Regions from separate parts of the Bacillus sp. ISL-46 genome, predicted to be linked through region 2. Evidence: riboswitches for the same ligand, from Rfam matches in the RefSeq annotation. Region 2 holds a riboswitch; each other region holds the start of a gene.
The links. Region 2 has a riboswitch for glycine ahead of gcvT (glycine cleavage system aminomethyltransferase GcvT). Riboswitches for the same ligand answer to the same signal wherever they lie in the genome.
Positions count from the first base shown of each region.

Region 1: linked by a shared signal. The riboswitch ahead of J7E67_RS09040 (amino acid permease) and the one ahead of gcvT (glycine cleavage system aminomethyltransferase GcvT) in region 2 are both predicted to bind glycine.
Region 3: linked by a shared signal. The riboswitch ahead of glyA (serine hydroxymethyltransferase) and the one ahead of gcvT (glycine cleavage system aminomethyltransferase GcvT) in region 2 are both predicted to bind glycine.

Region 1 is NZ_JAGGQR010000014.1:199,740-205,572, reverse strand. Features, by position in the region: gene J7E67_RS09050 (hypothetical protein) at 1-16, opposite strand, end outside; gene J7E67_RS09045 (MFS transporter) at 250-1,467, opposite strand; gene J7E67_RS09040 (amino acid permease) at 1,702-3,066, opposite strand; glycine riboswitch at 3,231-3,311, opposite strand; gene J7E67_RS09035 (DUF2935 domain-containing protein) at 3,827-4,639, opposite strand; partial or broken gene J7E67_RS09030 (cell division protein FtsZ) at 4,719-4,865, opposite strand; gene J7E67_RS09025 (MerR family transcriptional regulator) at 5,027-5,581, shown strand.
Region 2 is NZ_JAGGQR010000068.1:4,880-10,712, reverse strand. Features, by position in the region: gene gcvPA (aminomethyl-transferring glycine dehydrogenase subunit GcvPA) at 1-1,025, opposite strand, end outside; gene gcvT (glycine cleavage system aminomethyltransferase GcvT) at 1,044-2,150, opposite strand; glycine riboswitch at 2,237-2,316, opposite strand; glycine riboswitch at 2,320-2,407, opposite strand; gene J7E67_RS26630 (DEAD/DEAH box helicase) at 2,585-4,273, shown strand; gene J7E67_RS26625 (YqhG family protein) at 4,251-5,042, shown strand; gene comGA (competence type IV pilus ATPase ComGA) at 5,170-5,833, shown strand, end outside.
Region 3 is NZ_JAGGQR010000021.1:47,117-52,949, reverse strand. Features, by position in the region: gene J7E67_RS13640 (amino acid permease) at 1-876, shown strand, start outside; glycine riboswitch at 989-1,091, shown strand; gene glyA (serine hydroxymethyltransferase) at 1,333-2,583, shown strand; gene J7E67_RS13630 (serine dehydratase beta chain) at 2,599-3,111, shown strand; gene sdaAA (L-serine ammonia-lyase, iron-sulfur-dependent, subunit alpha) at 3,111-3,992, shown strand; gene gcvT (glycine cleavage system aminomethyltransferase GcvT) at 4,008-5,120, shown strand; gene gcvH (glycine cleavage system protein GcvH) at 5,247-5,642, shown strand; gene gcvPA (aminomethyl-transferring glycine dehydrogenase subunit GcvPA) at 5,644-5,833, shown strand, end outside.

The DNA.
Region 1 (5,833 bases), on a different contig from region 2:
GCATCTCGAAGTTCAATTTGTCCTCTCCTCAACGTCTAATTTCCAACCCATCTTTAAGAAGAGTGTATGTTTGGGGACGTTATAATGACACCAACAATACTATTTATCACGAAAAAGAGGCCTTAGAATTAAAGAATCAGGAAAAATTAGCGAACAATCTCCATAAAAAAGAGGCACAAATCCAATTTGATTTGCAGCCTCAATTTAGTTTAGATTTTATTATTTTATGAAGATGCTATAAGAGTCAATTCACACTGCTTTAGATAAAGTAATGTTTTGATCTTGATTATCTTTTCTTTTTTTCAAACTAACCATTGCTATAAAGGAGATACAGTAGAGTACAGCAAGATATCCCATTGCAATCGTAACATTAGCATGCTGCAGGATATATCCTACTAAAATAGGAGATAATCCCCCTAATGCTCTACCGAAGTTAAAGATAGTATTGGTTGCTGTACTGCGAATTTCTACTGGATAGTAATTGCTTATTAATGCACCGTAACCAGCAAACATTCCATTCGAGAAGAATCCTACAATCGCACCGCCGATTAAAAGACCCGCACTTCCTGACGCAAAGGAGTATAAAAAGACTGCGATTGCGGAAGCGAATAAGAAGATTCCGAATGACCGCTTCATTCCAAGTCGATCCATAAACTGTCCAAAAGTTAACATACCTGCAATCATTCCCGCAGCTGTACTAATCGTCCAAAGAGCCGAGTTTGAAACTGATAATCCCTGGGATTGTTGAAGCATGGATGGCAGCCAAATCATCAAGCCATTATAACCTGCAATTTGGACCGTTGCCATAATAGCTAAAGCAATCGTCGTAACTGAAGTTCTTGGAGTAGCAAACAATTGCTTTAAATTCCCTTGCTTTGGCACAAGTTGTTTTTTCTTTTGTGATGCAAGCCACACGGGTGATTCGTCTAATTTTTTTCGGACGATAAAGGCGAATATAACCGGAACCAATCCGATGAAAAACAATCCTCTCCATCCCCCAGCAGGCAGGATCATGGCACTAAGAAGAGCAGCCAGAATCACACCGTATTGTGCACCGATGCTAACATAAGAAGAAGCGCGTCCTTGTTTATTCTTTGGCCATGCTTCAGCCACAAGCGCCATACCAATTCCGTATTCCCCACCTGCGCCTAAGCCGGCAATAAACCTAAAGATGTATACTTGTCCAATATTTACGGCTAAACCAGTTAACGCCGTTCCGATAGCAAATAGTAGAATCGTATAGGTAAATATTTTAACTCTCCCAAATTTATCTGCTAAGATACCGAAAATGATTCCTCCAGCGAGCATACCTAAATTGGTAATCGAAGAAATAAGACCTCCAGCAACCATGTCAATATGAAACTCTGCAATAATCATCGACATCGCAAAGGAGATAAACATGATATCCATGCCCTCTAATGTTAAACCTGCTACTGATGCAACTACTGTTTTTTTACGATAATCCATTTTTGTCGTTCTCCTTTCAAGCCTCACAGGACTTTGATTAAAAGATAATGGGCAAAAATAAAATGCCCTTTCATCCAAAGGACAAAAGGGCATTCATATACATAATTAGTATAATGAAGTTTACTTTTGCCTTTTTGGCCTCTCTGGACCAAATTAAAGGAATTTAATTTCATCTAATAGTAACACGATACATATCATGTGACAATATTTTTATTATATTGCAAGAATTCTACTTTACGCAGATATTCTAATATTTTTTCCCTTTGTCCTTTTAAATGAATACACTATGAATAAAAGAATGAACCATAATGGTGTCATTAATAAAGCGACACGAGTTGATTCTGCAAATAGCATAATAATGAGAATAAATGCAAATAACGTGAGAACAAGATAATTAATAAATGGTGTAAACGGTGCTTTAAAAATCGACTTTTCATGTAAATCGGGGCGTGATTTCTTATATCGCAGATGACAAATTAAGATAATGCTCCAAACCCAAATAAAACAAATCGCACTAATCGTTGTCACGATACCAAAGGCTTGTTCTGGAATCAGCTTACTTAAAAGAGCTCCGACGGAAAGAACAAGTGCAGATATAAATAATGCGTTACTCGGTACATGATTTTTATTTAATTTAGCAAAATTCGCTGGTCCCTGTTGATGATTACTTAAATTAAATAATATGCGGCTCGTTGAAAACAATCCACTGTTACAGGCAGACGCAGCTGATGTTAAGACGACAAAATTAATAATTCCTGCAGCAATCGGAATACCAACTAAACTAAACGTTTTTACAAAAGGACTGTTTCCTGCATTCAGTTGCGTCCATGGATTGATGCATAAAAGGATAATAAGGGCTCCCACATAGAAAAACAGTATTCTTAAAGGTATTTTATTTATTGCAGATGGGATATTTTTTTGTGGATTGGATGTTTCGGCTGCTGATACACCTACTAATTCAACACCTACAAATGCAAATACAACCATTTGAAAAGAAAGTAAGAAACCTGATATTCCATTTGGGAAAAGACCACCATGGCTCCATAGATTTTTTACTGTAACCGTTCCTGAATCTGTTTGAAATCCAATAATTAACAAAATGACCCCTATGATGATTAAAGCAAGAATGGTGATCACTTTAATTAAAGCAAACCAAAACTCTAATTCTCCAAATAGCTTTACTGTTAATAAATTTAGTCCCAATAATAGAATTAAACAGACTATAGCAGGCATCCATTGTGGGATATCGAACCAATATTGTACATATACACCAACAGCAATAATATCAGCCATTGCTGTCATAATCCAACAAAACCAATACGTCCATCCAGTTACATAACCAGCCCACGGTCCAATATAATCCTCGGCGAAGTCCGTAAATGATTGATAGCCCTTATTTGATAAAAGAAGCTCTCCTAATGCCCTCATTACAAAAAAACATGCGATACCCACGATTAAGTATGCAATAATGATAGATGGACCTGCTAACTGAATGGCTTTTCCTGAACCTAGGAATAAACCTGTACCAATCGTACCTCCAATCGCAATCAGTTGTACGTGCCGATTTTTTAAATCTCGTTTTAATTCTTGTTGTACCACTTCATTTGCCCCCTCATTAGTAATAATTTCCTTTGTTCACTTTGTGAAGATATGAACAAATGGTTAAACTCCATGAAAAAAGAGATTGGAATTTCTCCAATCTCTTCGGTCATAAGAATAACAAATAATATCCATTACTCTTTTGTCAGAATAACAAATAAAACTCGTACTCTTCTGTCCTTTTGCCTGAGATTGTGAACCCTTCGGCGCCGCAGATTTCCTGCGGTCTCTCCAGAAGCTGCTCCTGCTATAGTTTGATCCATAGCAATCATAGCTTGCTTAGTATTTAATTTATGTAGAAGAACAAATGGTTCAAAATCCCCCGCTAAAAAAAGTTATGCATTATTACTTCTTATCTCACAAACTAAATTATTGTTAAATAATTTCTAATTTTAGTAGTATTCAATCACTTTGTCAATAATTAATTTCGGAGAATCTAGATTAATGGAGAAACAAAAAATGAACCCACTGCAAAGGATTGGGTTCATTTTTATCGCATTCGTGGATTCTGCATCTTTAATCTCCTAGTACCAAAAAATATTGAATATGATTTGCTGATATGGGCGTAATCGCCATAACACGATATCCGATACTCAGTAATTGCGACAAAGTTTCTGCACAATTTTGACGTGGAGGCTCAAACGGAGCATGGAAACTTTTATAAAGATTTATTAATTGATTATTGTTTGTACAGTGAAGCAAGATCACATGTCTACCAGTCCATGCTTGACCGATCATTGGTTGTGGTTGTGTTTCCCTTTTATTTCTCATTAAAATATTCCTTAAGTCGAGGTTTAGCAGGATCACAATTGGGTGAGTCAAGATTTGCCGATTCTGCTAATTTCATAAGATAATAACATTCTTCACGGTACATATGATCCGCCATTAGGGGGGCGAATGTTCCTAATGCTTGCTTACTTAGTCTGAGTTCTTCTATTTCATGTAGAAAATTTTGAAATAATTTTATTTCTAACTGGCTGTCTGAATTCATTTTTAACAAAGCAGGGAACGAGGTCAAATTAGTTCTTAAATATCCTGCTAGTTCAACTGATTTCAGGTAAAAATCTTCAAAGTTCTTCCTAAATGTATTACTTTTCTCAATGAGTTTCTTTTCAACACTATCTAAATTAGAGGAAATTGCCTCTGAATGACCCGCAGCATCTAATAACCATAAAAGATGATGATGTAGTTCATGGTAAACAGGAGGAGCTTCCCCTGCTTTTAGGTGTATTAAAATTCTTAAGTATTCCTCTAATTCATTGACCATATGATTAATAAAGGTTGGCGAAAGGTGAATTTTTATTTTCCCTATCAGATGTTTTCTTAATAAGTCCAATTTAAATTCCCGTAATCTTATAACCTCTGTTTCAGCTTCAATTGTTAATGGCACTAAATCTGAGGAATTTGCACGCTCCAGAAGTTTGTCAAAAACTCGAATAAAAGATGATGCCTTCTCAATTTCCTCTTTTTGAACGGGTGCAAGAGCTTCGAAAATAAGCCTCGAATGATCACCTAATATTTGGAGCCAAAAACGGTGTTCAAATTTTGCTGTTCTCGCAAAGACATCGTTCATGTTTATTCCTCCCAGTAAGAAATCCCCACACTATTTTGATGTTTATTCTTCTTATTTGCTTCTTATGACCAATGACATGCTCAGTGAATCCAGTGGCAAAGACAGTTACGATAATTTCTTCATCTAAGTTTTCGTTAATGACCGAACCAAAGATCATATTTAATTCCTCATGAGAAGCAGAAGCAACTATATCGGCTGCTTCCTGTACTTCAAAAAGACTTAAATTAATTTTCGACTCTCATTCTCACTGAATGATGTCTGACATCCTTACTTTTATAGCCGTATCCTTCCATATAGTGCATTACCTATACTTCATTCAGAAAAAATTCTAATAAAAAAAGGAATTCTCAGCGTTTTATAGAAGTGTTAAATTGGAGGTGTAGTGTTATGACGATAATATATTCACCTAGTGACGTACAGGAATTGCTTGGAATTGATGGTAGTACATTACGGAAGTATGCCATTCTCTTAGAAGGACATGGGTATCAAGTTCAGCGTAATAATAGAGGACATAGAACCTATATAGATAAAGATGTTATCACTCTCCGCAAATTAATCGAATTCAGTAAGCAAGAGGGTATGACGATGGAACGTTCAGCCGAGGCAGTGATGACATGGAACTCTGTAGAATATAAAACGGTAACCTTTACGGAAGTGGTGCCGTTACAGACAACTAATGAGGGGGATATTGAGCAAAATACTAACACTAAAGAGCTATTGGATCGTATAGAACATTTGGATCAAGTAAACTTAGATTTAATCAAACATTTGAAGGAGAAGGCAGTACGGGAAGCTAGGCAAGAAGAGAAGATTAATCTAATTTTGAAGTATGTAGAACGTATGGAGCAAATGGAGAAGGAACGAAGTAAAATGATTGAGGAAGAAACCAGAAAGCAAATCGCAGTCGCCGAGCAAAGGAAATGGTGGAAATGGTGGAAATGAGAAAAGCCGTGCTTAGAATAGCATGGCTTTTTTTACAAACATAAGTCAAACAATGAAAATTTTTTTCTTTTATTAAAAGAAGTTAACAGTTCATTTAAAATGAGGAATATCGACAACTTTTTCAATATACCTTGTTTATAATGACTTAAGTATTGAAGTGTAAAAAATTGAGGAGGAAACTAATGGACGTTCTACTCTATATCGGTACGAATCTATTAGGTGCTCTTGCTATTGTGCACCTGATTACATTCA
Region 2 (5,833 bases):
GCTACAGATGCAGCGAGGGCATTTAATGCCTGATTGGAGCAAATATTTGATGTCGCTTTATCACGTCGGATATGCTGTTCACGTGCTTGCAGTGTTAAGACAAAACCACGGCGCCCTTGGTCATCCGTTGTCTGTCCAACAAGACGGCCTGGAACTTTCCGCATTAACTTAGTAGTGACAGCAAAATATCCGCAGTGCGGTCCGCCAAAGGCAGTTGGGATCCCAAACGGCTGCGCATCACCAATAACGATGTCAGCACCAAATTTACCTGGAGGTGTTAATACCCCAAGGGAAAGTGGGTTACTTGAAACAACAAACATGGACTTATTTGCATGAATGATTTCCTCAAGCTCTTTTAACGGCTCGACTCGCCCAAAGAAGTTTGGATATTGGACGATAACGGCTGCAACATCTTCATTAACTAGTCCCTTTAATGCGTCTAGATCTGTTACACCATCTTTGACTGGTACTTCAATCACATTGAGGTACTGACCCTTTGCATAAGTTTTAAGAACATCACGTGATTCTGGATGTACAGCACTGGATACAACTATTGTTTTTCGTTTGGTATGGCCTGCACTAAGCATCGCTGCTTCAGCAAGTGCAGTTCCGCCATCATACATCGATGAGTTGGCAACATCCATTCCAGTTAACTCACAAATCATTGTTTGGAATTCAAAGATAGCTTGAAGTTCACCTTGTGAAATTTCTGGTTGATAAGGTGTATAAGCTGTATAAAATTCTGATCTAGAAATAACATGGTCGACAATTACAGGCATGTAATGGTCATAAACACCTGCACCTATAAAAGATACGTTTCTTTTCAGGTCAGCGTTCCGACTTGCCATCTTAAAAAGCTCTTTCATTAAGGCTGTTTCAGACTTTGCCGCTTTTATATTGTACTCACCCTTAAATCTTACTTTCTCAGGGATATCGCTAAACAGTTCATCAATAGAGGAAACACCAATTGCCTCAAGCATAGTCTTCTTATCTTGTTCAGTCATAGGTAAATAGCGATGTTTCATAAACCTAACTCCCTTCTGTTATTTCTTTTCTTTTTTATAAAAAGGTGTTGGAACTACAGTAGCTTTTAAACGTTTGCCGCGAATTTCAACTTCAACTTCGGATTCAAGACCCGCAAATTCTGCATTGATTAGGGCAAGACCAATATTCCTCTTTAACGTGGGTGATTGCGTTCCAGTTGTAACCTCACCAATTAACTGATCATCTTTATAAACAGGGTAGCCATGACGTGGAATCCCACGATCAATCATTTCGATTCCAACCAATTTTCTTGTTAAACCCTTTTCTTTTTGTTGGATTAACGCTTGTTTCCCGATAAAGTCATCTTCTTTGTTTAATTTCACAGCGAAGCCAATTCCAGCTTCAAGTGGTGAAATTTCTGGAGATAGTTCTTGACCATAAAGCGCTAAAACTGCTTCAAAGCGAAGTGTGTCGCGTGACCCTAATCCACATGGGATTACTCCATCTTCTTTACCTGCAGTTAAAATTTCTCTCCAAAGGTCCACAACATCTTCTGCATCGCAATACACTTCAAAGCCATCTTCACCAGTATAACCAGTTCTTGATACCAGTGCCTTTTTCCCATTTAGGATTACATCTTGTTGGAATTTGAAAAAGCCAATTTGGCTTAAATCATTATCTCCCGCAAGCTTTTGCAATACTTTTTCCGCAAGTGGTCCCTGGATAGCCAGCTGTGCTGTTTTTTCCGATAAGTTTTCTAAAGAGACATCACCAGTTAAATGGTCTTCAAGCCATTTGTAATCTTTTTCAATATTTGATGCGTTTACTACTAAAAGGTAATGATTGTCTTCAATTTTATATACAAGCAGGTCATCAACTGTACCGCCATTTTCATAACACATGGCGGTGTACTGGGCACCTCCATTTTTTACTTTTGAAATGTCATTAGTCAGCATTTTTTGTAAAAATGCTAAGCTATTAGTGCCTTTTACTTCTACTTCACCCATATGGGAAACATCAAATAATCCTGCACAAGAGCGAACAGCTTCATGCTCTTCTTTAATGCTAGAGAATTGGACCGGCAGTGCCCAACCACCAAAATCAATAGTTTTTCCACCCCATTCTTTATACACATCAAAAAGTGGAGTTCGTTTTAAATCAGACATTCTTAATCCCCCTTCAATCTTTGGCACAAATTATTCCTTGGAAAATTTAAAAAAGGACAGAAACCTCCTATGAAACGTAAGAAGGTCTCTGTCCTTGCACCTGAAAGTTTACCTAGAAAGGCTTTCCCCTTTGGTGGCTGCTTAAAGCTAGCAGCGCTCTCCAGAGCTGCGTCCTACAAGAGTTCTTTTGCCTGAGAGATTCACATTTCTGCTTGCTCCTTCGGCGCTACATAAGTAGTCTCTCCCCTTATAATCATTCGCATTATAATATTATCCAAATTGGTCATACTAATTATACTTATAAAATAAATTACTTTATTAAAATATTTAAAACATTCAAAGCTATTATCATCCTAACATTAAAATAATACATTGAGCAATAACTTTATTAGAAAAGAATAAAGCTGGAAATTGAACAAAAAGGAGCTGGAACCATGTCGATCGAAATTGAATTTGATTCCTCCTGGAAGGATGATTTTTTACATAGAATTGAAAACGATGGTCCATGGGGGAATTGGGAACTTTTTAAACTAGCAATTGGAGTTGAAAAACATCTCGTCATTCCAGATTTCAAGGGTTTATTGGCACCAAGCCATTTACCCAATCTAACCCCACTTCCTCACCAGCTTGAAACAGCAAAACAAGTAATTGAAAACATGAATGGGAAAGCCATCCTTGCCGATGAAGTAGGACTCGGAAAAACGATTGAGGCCGGGCTTATTCTAAAAGAATATATGATTCGCGGATTGGTGAAAAAGGTATTAATTCTTGTCCCTGCATCGTTAGTTACTCAATGGTCGATGGAGTTGAATAGCAAATTTTTCATTCCAGCCATTTCACAAAGAAAAAGTTATGTATGGGAACAATGTGATGTCGTCGTGTCGTCGATTGATACGGCCAAACGGAATCCACACCGAGACATCATTTTCAAGCAGGACTATGACCTAATTATCATTGATGAAGCCCATAAACTTAAAAATAACAAAACAAAAAACTACGAATTTGTCCAAAATCTGAAAAAGAAATTTTGTTTACTATTGACGGCAACACCCATTCAGAACCGTATCGAGGAAATTTTTAATCTGGTTTCATTATTAAAACCAGGACATTTAGGCAGCGAAACGACATTCTTTGAAAAATACAAACGAGATGCACGTTCATTAAATGATGATGAGCATTTAAAAGAATTAGTAAACAAGGTTATGATTCGGAACCGGCGGGCAGATACAGGCATTGAGTGGACGAAAAGGCATGTGGAAACCATTCCGATTGAATGCACTCAAGAGGAGAAAGATCTTTATGAGTCAATTACTGAATTAAAAAATGAGGGGAATTGGGCACAGGCAAGTTCATTCTCCGTAATGACATTACAGCGTGAGGCATGCAGCAGTAGAGAAGCAGTTTTTTATACATTAAAAAACATGCTGCAAAAAAAGGAAAATCCAACCCCAGCTTTCGAAGAACAAATTCAGTATTTAATAACAAAAGTCGAAGCTGTCCAGAAGAATTCAAAAGCGGAAAAAGCATTAGAATTAATTCAAAAAGTAAATGATAAAGTGATTATTTTTACAGAATACCGTGCAACACAAATGTACCTCCAATGGTATTTAAAACAGCATGGAATTTCATCTGTCCCTTTTCGGGGCGGCTTTAAGCGTGGAAAAAAGGACTGGATGAGAGAATTATTCCAAAAGCACGCTCAAGTCCTTATTGCAACTGAAGCAGGCGGTGAAGGTATTAACCTTCAATTTTGTAATCATATAATTAACTTTGATTTGCCATGGAATCCAATGAGGCTCGAACAACGAATTGGTCGTATCCATCGTCTGGGCCAGGAAAAGGATGTCATGATTTATAATTTTGCGATAAAAAATACTGTCGAAGAACATATTTTGAAGCTTCTTTATGAGAAAATACATTTATTTGAAAAAGTAATTGGTGAACTTGACGATATATTAACAAAGTTGGAATTTGGCAATATAGAAGACCATTTAATCGATATTTTTGGACAATCCTCATCCGAAGGCGAAATGCGAATTAAAATGGAAAATTTATCATCAATGATTGAATTTGCTCAGGACATGAAGAAGGGAGATTCACATGCAGCAGCAGGAAATTCATAACTTTTTATTGAACTATTTTCAGGCTAATGACTGTGCAATTGTGGCGAATAGCCCAGGCTATTTGACTGTTCAATTAACAGTTGAACTTGATAAGGAATTAATGAATCGGCCTTTTTACTGGCACTATTTAGAAAAAACGGGCGGAATTCCAAACCCGATGAAGTTAACATTTATTACGAACCAAGATGCCGCTCCTGAAAATATAAAGGGGGAAATCATTCATTTTGGTTCACCTCGGCTTCATCAAATTTTTACTTCGGCGAAAAATTTAGCCAGCTATATCCGACTTTATGAAAATCATCGGAATCAAAACAAGCAAACTCCTTTACTACCATGGCTTTGTATGAATGTTAAGATCTCCTATCAATGTGACCGTAAGCGGGATATTTTCAAATCAATCGGCTTACAACTCATTAACGGAAAAATGGTTGAAGATTTCCATGACAGACTGCTTGAAATACCGTTAACACCAAAAATACCTGATTACTCCTTTACTTTGTCACCTTTAGTGAAACCTCAAAGCGGGATGATGAGAGTTGAAACCTATCTTACATCCATAATTGAGAAGGATGACCACTCTTGGGCAATAGATGCTCGAGAACGTTGGGATAAAGATTTACGCCTCTTGAATCATTTTTACGAAGATGTTGAAGATGAAAATGAAAACTTTGAAACCGAAAAAATGGCTCTACAGGAACAGTACGAACCAAAAATCTCCATATCCTTCATCAATGGCGGCCTCTTTTATCTAACTGAAAAAGCAATATAAGGGACAGGGTGTCAGGCACCATGTGAAATTTTCACATGGTGCCTGACACCCTTAAAAATATTTTTGAAAATAAAGAAGGATAAGGAGGAACCTTGTCGAATATTATCCAAAGAAAAATGAAAAGGCGGTGGTACTTATTGTTAGCGAGATAGAAATTTTAGCAAATCGAATCATTACAGATGCTGCACGAAACCAGGCAACAGATATTCACATTATCCCAAGGAAGAGGGACACACTCGTCCAAATCCGACTAACCAACAAGTTAATTCCTCGATTATCCCTTCCAAAAGACGAATGCGACAGATTAATCTCACATTTTAAATTCACAGCCAATATGGATATCGGAGAAAGAAGACGACCACAAAGTGGATCCATTTTTTGTGAAGTTGACGGAAATTTAATGGGGCTCAGGCTTTCCACACTCCCTTCTAATAACAGAGAGAGCCTTGTCATCCGGCTATTACCACAGCAAGAACAAATTCCTTTTCACCAACTTTCACTCTTCCCAGCAATGACCCGAAAACTACTTGCCCTTCTCAAACACGCTCATGGATTAATAATTTTTACCGGGCCGACGGGCAGCGGAAAAACGACTACTCTCTATTCCCTTTTAAATGAAACCGCCCACTTATTTCATCGTAATGTCATTACACTCGAAGATCCCATTGAAAAAAACTATGACTCAGTCCTGCAGATCCAAGTCAATGAAAAAGCAGGCGTCACCTATGCAGCCGGATTAAAGGCAATTCTTCGACATGATCCTGACATTATCATGGTCGGTGAAATTAGAG
Region 3 (5,833 bases), on a different contig from region 2:
TCAGGCGCATCCAGTTTCACGAATCTATGGAGTCACGGCGGCATGTTCCCAAATGGCATAAATGGCTTTATTCTCTCATTCCAGATGGTGGTGTTTGCGTTTGTTGGCATTGAACTTGTAGGACTTACTGCTGGTGAAACAGAAGACCCGGAAAAAGTTATCCCAAAAGCAATCAATAATATTCCTATTCGGGTATTAATTTTCTACATTGGCGCCCTTATTGTCATTATGAGTATTTATCCGTGGAACGCCATCAATCCAGCGAAAAGCCCATTCGTTCAAGTATTCGTGGCGGTTGGTATCGCTGCAGCTGCTGGTATCGTCAATTTTGTCGTTCTAACATCTGCAGCATCGGCATGTAACAGCGCCATTTTCAGTACAAGCCGGATGGTATACTCACTTGCCAGAGATAAAAATGCACCTGTACCATTTGCAAAACTTACTTCTCGTCAGGTACCTTCCAATGCATTGTTCTTTTCCACTGTTGTTATTTTAATTGCCATTGTGTTGAACTATGTAATGCCAGAAGGAGTATTTACGCTGATTACAAGTATTTCTACAGTATGTTTCATCTTTATTTGGGGTATTACTGTCGTCAGTCATTTGAAATACCGCAAAACCAGACCAGATCTAGCGAAAGTGAACAAATTTAAATTGCCGCTTTATCCATTTTCCAATTACTTAATCCTTGCCTTCCTAGCGTTCGTGCTTGTCGTACTTGCACTTGCGGAAGACACTCGTGTTGCCTTATTCGTAACACCTGTCTGGTTTATCATGCTGATTGCGATTTATAAGATGTTGATAAAGAAGGCGGATTATGCGGATCGGGAGAATTATGCGGATCAGGAGAATCAACAAAAAGTAGCAGAAAATTAAGTGGCAACCCAAAAAAATAACTTTTATTAATAAATAATGTTTCCGCTTTCAAAAAAGCTTGACTTAGATTGCATTTACTATTATTCTGAAAATAATAAAAATAAATAAGCGGAAGATGGTTGTGGGAGAGTGCAAGTTTACACGCCACCGAAGGAGCAAGTTCCAAAAAGACCCTTGGAACAAATCTCTCAGGTAGATGGAACCACAATTGGACGCAACTCTGGAGAGCGCAGATAAAGTATTTGCCACCAAAGGGGAAGGTTCTTAATCGAACTTAAACTCTCAGGTAAAAGGACAGAGAAGGGTAGAAGTAAGCCATGTGCTACCCTTTTCTGTCCTTTTTTGCGTGCAAAAAAGTATGTTTCGCTTCAGATTTTATCTTGAGAATGAACAGATAAAATCCGAGGTTAAACACAGATAGAGGTAGCTAAAACAACGAATCAAGGGGGAAACGGGATGAGTTTACAACAAAATGATTCAACTATTTTTGAAGCAATTCGGAAAGAGCAGCATCGTCAGCATCAAACATTGGAGTTGATCGCATCTGAAAACTTCGTAAGCCAAGATGTTTTAGAAGCAATGGGAAGTGTGATGACGAATAAATATGCAGAAGGCTATCCAGGGAAGCGTTACTATGGCGGATGTGAATTTGTCGATGTGGCAGAACAAATAGCGATTGACCGCCTAACTCAGCTGTTTGGTGCTAAATATGCCAATGTTCAGCCTCACTCAGGTGCACAAGCAAATTTTGCTGTATTTTTCGCTCTGCTTCAACCTGGTGATAAAGTGATGGGGATGAACCTCTCACATGGCGGACACTTAACGCACGGAAGTCCTGTTAGTGTTTCAGGAAAATGGTTTGAGGTAGTCTCCTATGGTGTGAGAGAAGATACTCAATTGATTGATTATGATGAACTGGAAGCGATCGCGAATAAAGAAAAACCGAAATTGATCATTGCAGGTACAAGTGCTTACACTAGAACGATTGATTTTGCACGGTTTAGACAAATTGCTGATCAAGTTGGCGCAAAATTCATGGTAGATATGGCGCATATTGCGGGACTTGTTGCAGCTGGTCTTCATCCATCGCCGGTTCCATACGCAGATGTTGTAACGAGCACTACGCATAAGACGCTCCGAGGACCGCGCGGCGGCATTATTTTAACAAATGATGAAGAGATGATAAAAGCCATTAATAAATCGGTGTTCCCAGGGATTCAAGGCGGCCCGTTAATGCATATTATTGCAGCTAAGGCGGTTGCATTCAATGAAGCATTGCAGCCAAGCTTTAAGGAATATGCGAAACAAATCATTCTAAATGCCGACACACTAGGCAAAACATTAAAAAATGAAGGTGCAGCCCTTGTTTCTGGTGGAACGGATAATCATATCGTCCTTTTAGATTTACGTCCGTGGAATTTAACTGGAAAAGAAGCAGAAAAATTATTAGAAGAAGCGGGCATTACTGTAAATAAAAATACGATTCCATTTGATCCAGAAAAGCCGTTTGTTACGAGCGGTATTCGCATGGGAACAGCGGCTTTAACGACACGAGGTATGAAACAGGATGATATGGTGAAAATCGGGAAAGTTATCGCAGCTGTTTTGAAGAGCAAAGGGGACAAAGTCGTACTTGAGAAAGCAAAAGAAACAACCAAAGCAATTTGTGGCGTCTATCCGTTATTTCAACAGGCAATCACAGTATAAGAAAGGGGTATGAGGATGGAATTTCAGAGTTGTTTTGACATTATTGGCCCGATTATGGTGGGACCGTCGAGTTCTCATACAGCAGGTGTCGTATCTATCGGGAAATTTATTTATGAACTGTTAGGAGATTGTCCACAAGAGGTCAATATTGTATTTTATGATTCCTTTGCTGAAACTTATCAAGGACATGGAACAGATAAAGCACTTCTTGGCGGATTGCTTGGGATGGATACCGATGATACACGCATTAAACATTCATTGGAGTGGGCAAAAGAGGTTGGCATGCAGTACAATTTCGAATTTGAAGATATCTGTGACTACTATGACCACCCAAATACAACAATCGTGACAGTGAAATACGAAGATCGTGTTGTAAAGGTTGGCGGTGCATCACTTGGTGGAGGCTTATCAAAAATCTTTATGATTAACGAGAAGATGGTAGATATTCGTTTAAGTGCAGGCGATGACTTTACAGTCCTTGCTAGTTCTTATCAACCAAGAGGGAAAGTACTTATGGAGGCAATTTAATGAAGATACAGTCCATGAAAGAGCTGATTGAAGCTTGTGAAAGAGAACAAAAAACCATTGGTGAAATCATGTTGATGATGGAAACAGAAAAATCAGGAAGAGACCAAGAAACCATTATTAGCATGATGGAAGAGCGATTGATCAAAATGAAAGAAGCCGTTGATAGCGGTATAAAAGATGCCTCAACCGCACCGAGTGGAATTTCTGGCGGGGATGCCGTGAAAATGTATGATTACGTACATCAAGGTAAATCTCTGTCAGGTAGTTATGTAAGCAATGCAATGAGCTTTTCATTGGCAACTTCTGAAAGCAATGCACGGATGGGGGTTATTGTAGCCACGCCAACTGCTGGGGCAGCCGGTATTTTGCCTGGTGTATTGTTTTCGCTTCATAAAAATGATGGCACACCCTATAAAGATTTAGTCATGGGGTTGTTCACAGCAAGTATGCTCGGGTTTGTCATTGCAAATCGTTCATTCATTTCGGGGGCGGCTGGAGGCTGCCAAGCAGAGGTAGGATCCGCAACAGCCATGGCCGCAGGAACAATCGTTGAGTTAAAAGGGGGCACGCCACAGCAAGCAGTGAATGCGACGGCCATTGCCATGAAGTCACTCTTGGGTTTAGTTTGTGATCCAGTAGCAGGTCTTGTTGAAGTGCCTTGCATAAAGCGAAATGTGATTGGAACCTCCATCGCATTTTCAGCGGCTGATATGTCTCTTGCTGGGATTGAAAGTCGCATTCCGTGTGATGAAGTAATTGAAGCGATGTATAGGGTTGGAAAAGATATGCCTCGGACACTTCGGGAAACAGCGCTTGGAGGTCTAGCAACGACAGAAACAGGTAAACAGGTGAAGGAACGACTATTTTGTAGGAAATCATAAGTAGGGGGTCTATCAATGGGGACAGAAATAGCATTAAAGCAAACACCACTTTTTGAAATTTATGGAAAATCAGGTGCGAAGGTCATTGATTTTGGAGGCTGGGCATTGCCAGTACAATTTTCCAGCATTTTAGATGAGCATGAGGTGGTTCGAACAAAAGCAGGTCTTTTTGATGTCTCACATATGGGTGAAGTGCTTGTTGAAGGCAAAGATGCAGAGAGTTACATTAACTACCTTGTCACTAACGATGTAACAAAGCTTAGTATCGATCAAGCACAGTACACAGCAATGTGCTATCCAGACGGCGGAACAGTCGATGATTTATTAGTGTACAAATTAGCGGATGAAAAATATTTACTCGTCATTAATGCCGGAAATATTGAGAAAGATTATGAATGGATGAAGCAGCATGTAAAAGGAGATGTGACGCTCCAAAATATTTCGAATGACATTGCACAGCTTGCCATCCAAGGTCCAAAGGCTGAAGGTATTTTACAAAAGTTAACGGAAGCAAATCTATCAGAAATTGGCCCATTTAAATTTGCTCAACATGTCAACCTGGACGGGATTACAGATGTGCTCGTATCTCGTACAGGTTATACAGGAGAAGATGGTTTTGAGCTTTATTTAGATGCTGCACAAGTCGAAGCACTTTGGGTAAAGCTTTTAGAAGTAGGAAGTGATGATGGCTTAAAACCATGTGGCCTCGGTGCACGTGACACGCTTCGTTTAGAAGCACGTCTTGCACTCTATGGTCAAGAGCTATTAAGTGATATTAGTCCCCTTGAAGCTGGAATCGGCTTTGCCGTAAAAACGAAAAAAGAAAGTGATTTTATCGGTAAATCCGCACTTTCAGCACAAAAAGAAGCCGGATTAAAACGAAAATTAGTAGGAATTGAGGTAACAGGCCGGGGGATTCCACGCCACGGTTATCAAGTAGTTTCAGAAGGTGGAGAGGCAATTGGTGTTGTTACATCAGGAACCCAATCACCATCTTTAAAGAAAAGCATAGGCCTTGCACTAATATCCGCAGAACATGCAGAAGTGGGAACACCATTAAAAGTGGTCATCCGTAATAAGCAGATTGAGGCGGTTGTTGTTAAAACACCGTTCTATAAAAAGGGTTAATAGAGTGATAGAGTTCTCTGGCTAACTTGCATAAAGATGATAGGCAGGCCGACTGTTACGTAAACTTACATGAAATCAAGACCTGAATGATCAAACTTGAATTTACAATCGGAAGGAAGAGAAACAATGACTAAAGCGACAGCAACTTTACTATATAGCAAAGAACATGAGTGGGTATTACAATTAGACGGAAATCGAGTACGTATTGGAATCTCTGATTTTGCACAAAAGCAATTAGGAGATATTGTCTTTGTTGAAACCTTAGAAGTGGATGATGAAGTTACAGCGAATGAATCAATGGGGACCATCGAATCAGTAAAAGCAGTTTCTGACCTATACTCTCCTGTATCAGGTACGGTTGTTACTGTAAACGAAGAGTTAGGAGATGCACCTGAGACGATTAATGAACATCCATTTGAAGCAGGTTGGTTAGTAGAAGTGGAAATGTCCAATCCTGAAGAATTGGAATCACTTTTAAATGAAGATGCGTACCAAGCATTTATTAATGAAGGAGAGGAATAAAATGACTTCCACTTATCGATACCTCCCTGATACGAAACAAGATCAAGAGGAAATGCTCGCTTTTTTAAATATTTCTTCGATAGATGAGTTATTTGAAGATATTCCAGCTGAAATTCAATTAAATGGTGAGCTACCTATTCCAGAGGCTGTGCCTGAGCCGCTTCTTTTGAAAAAAATGAATCAACTTGCTT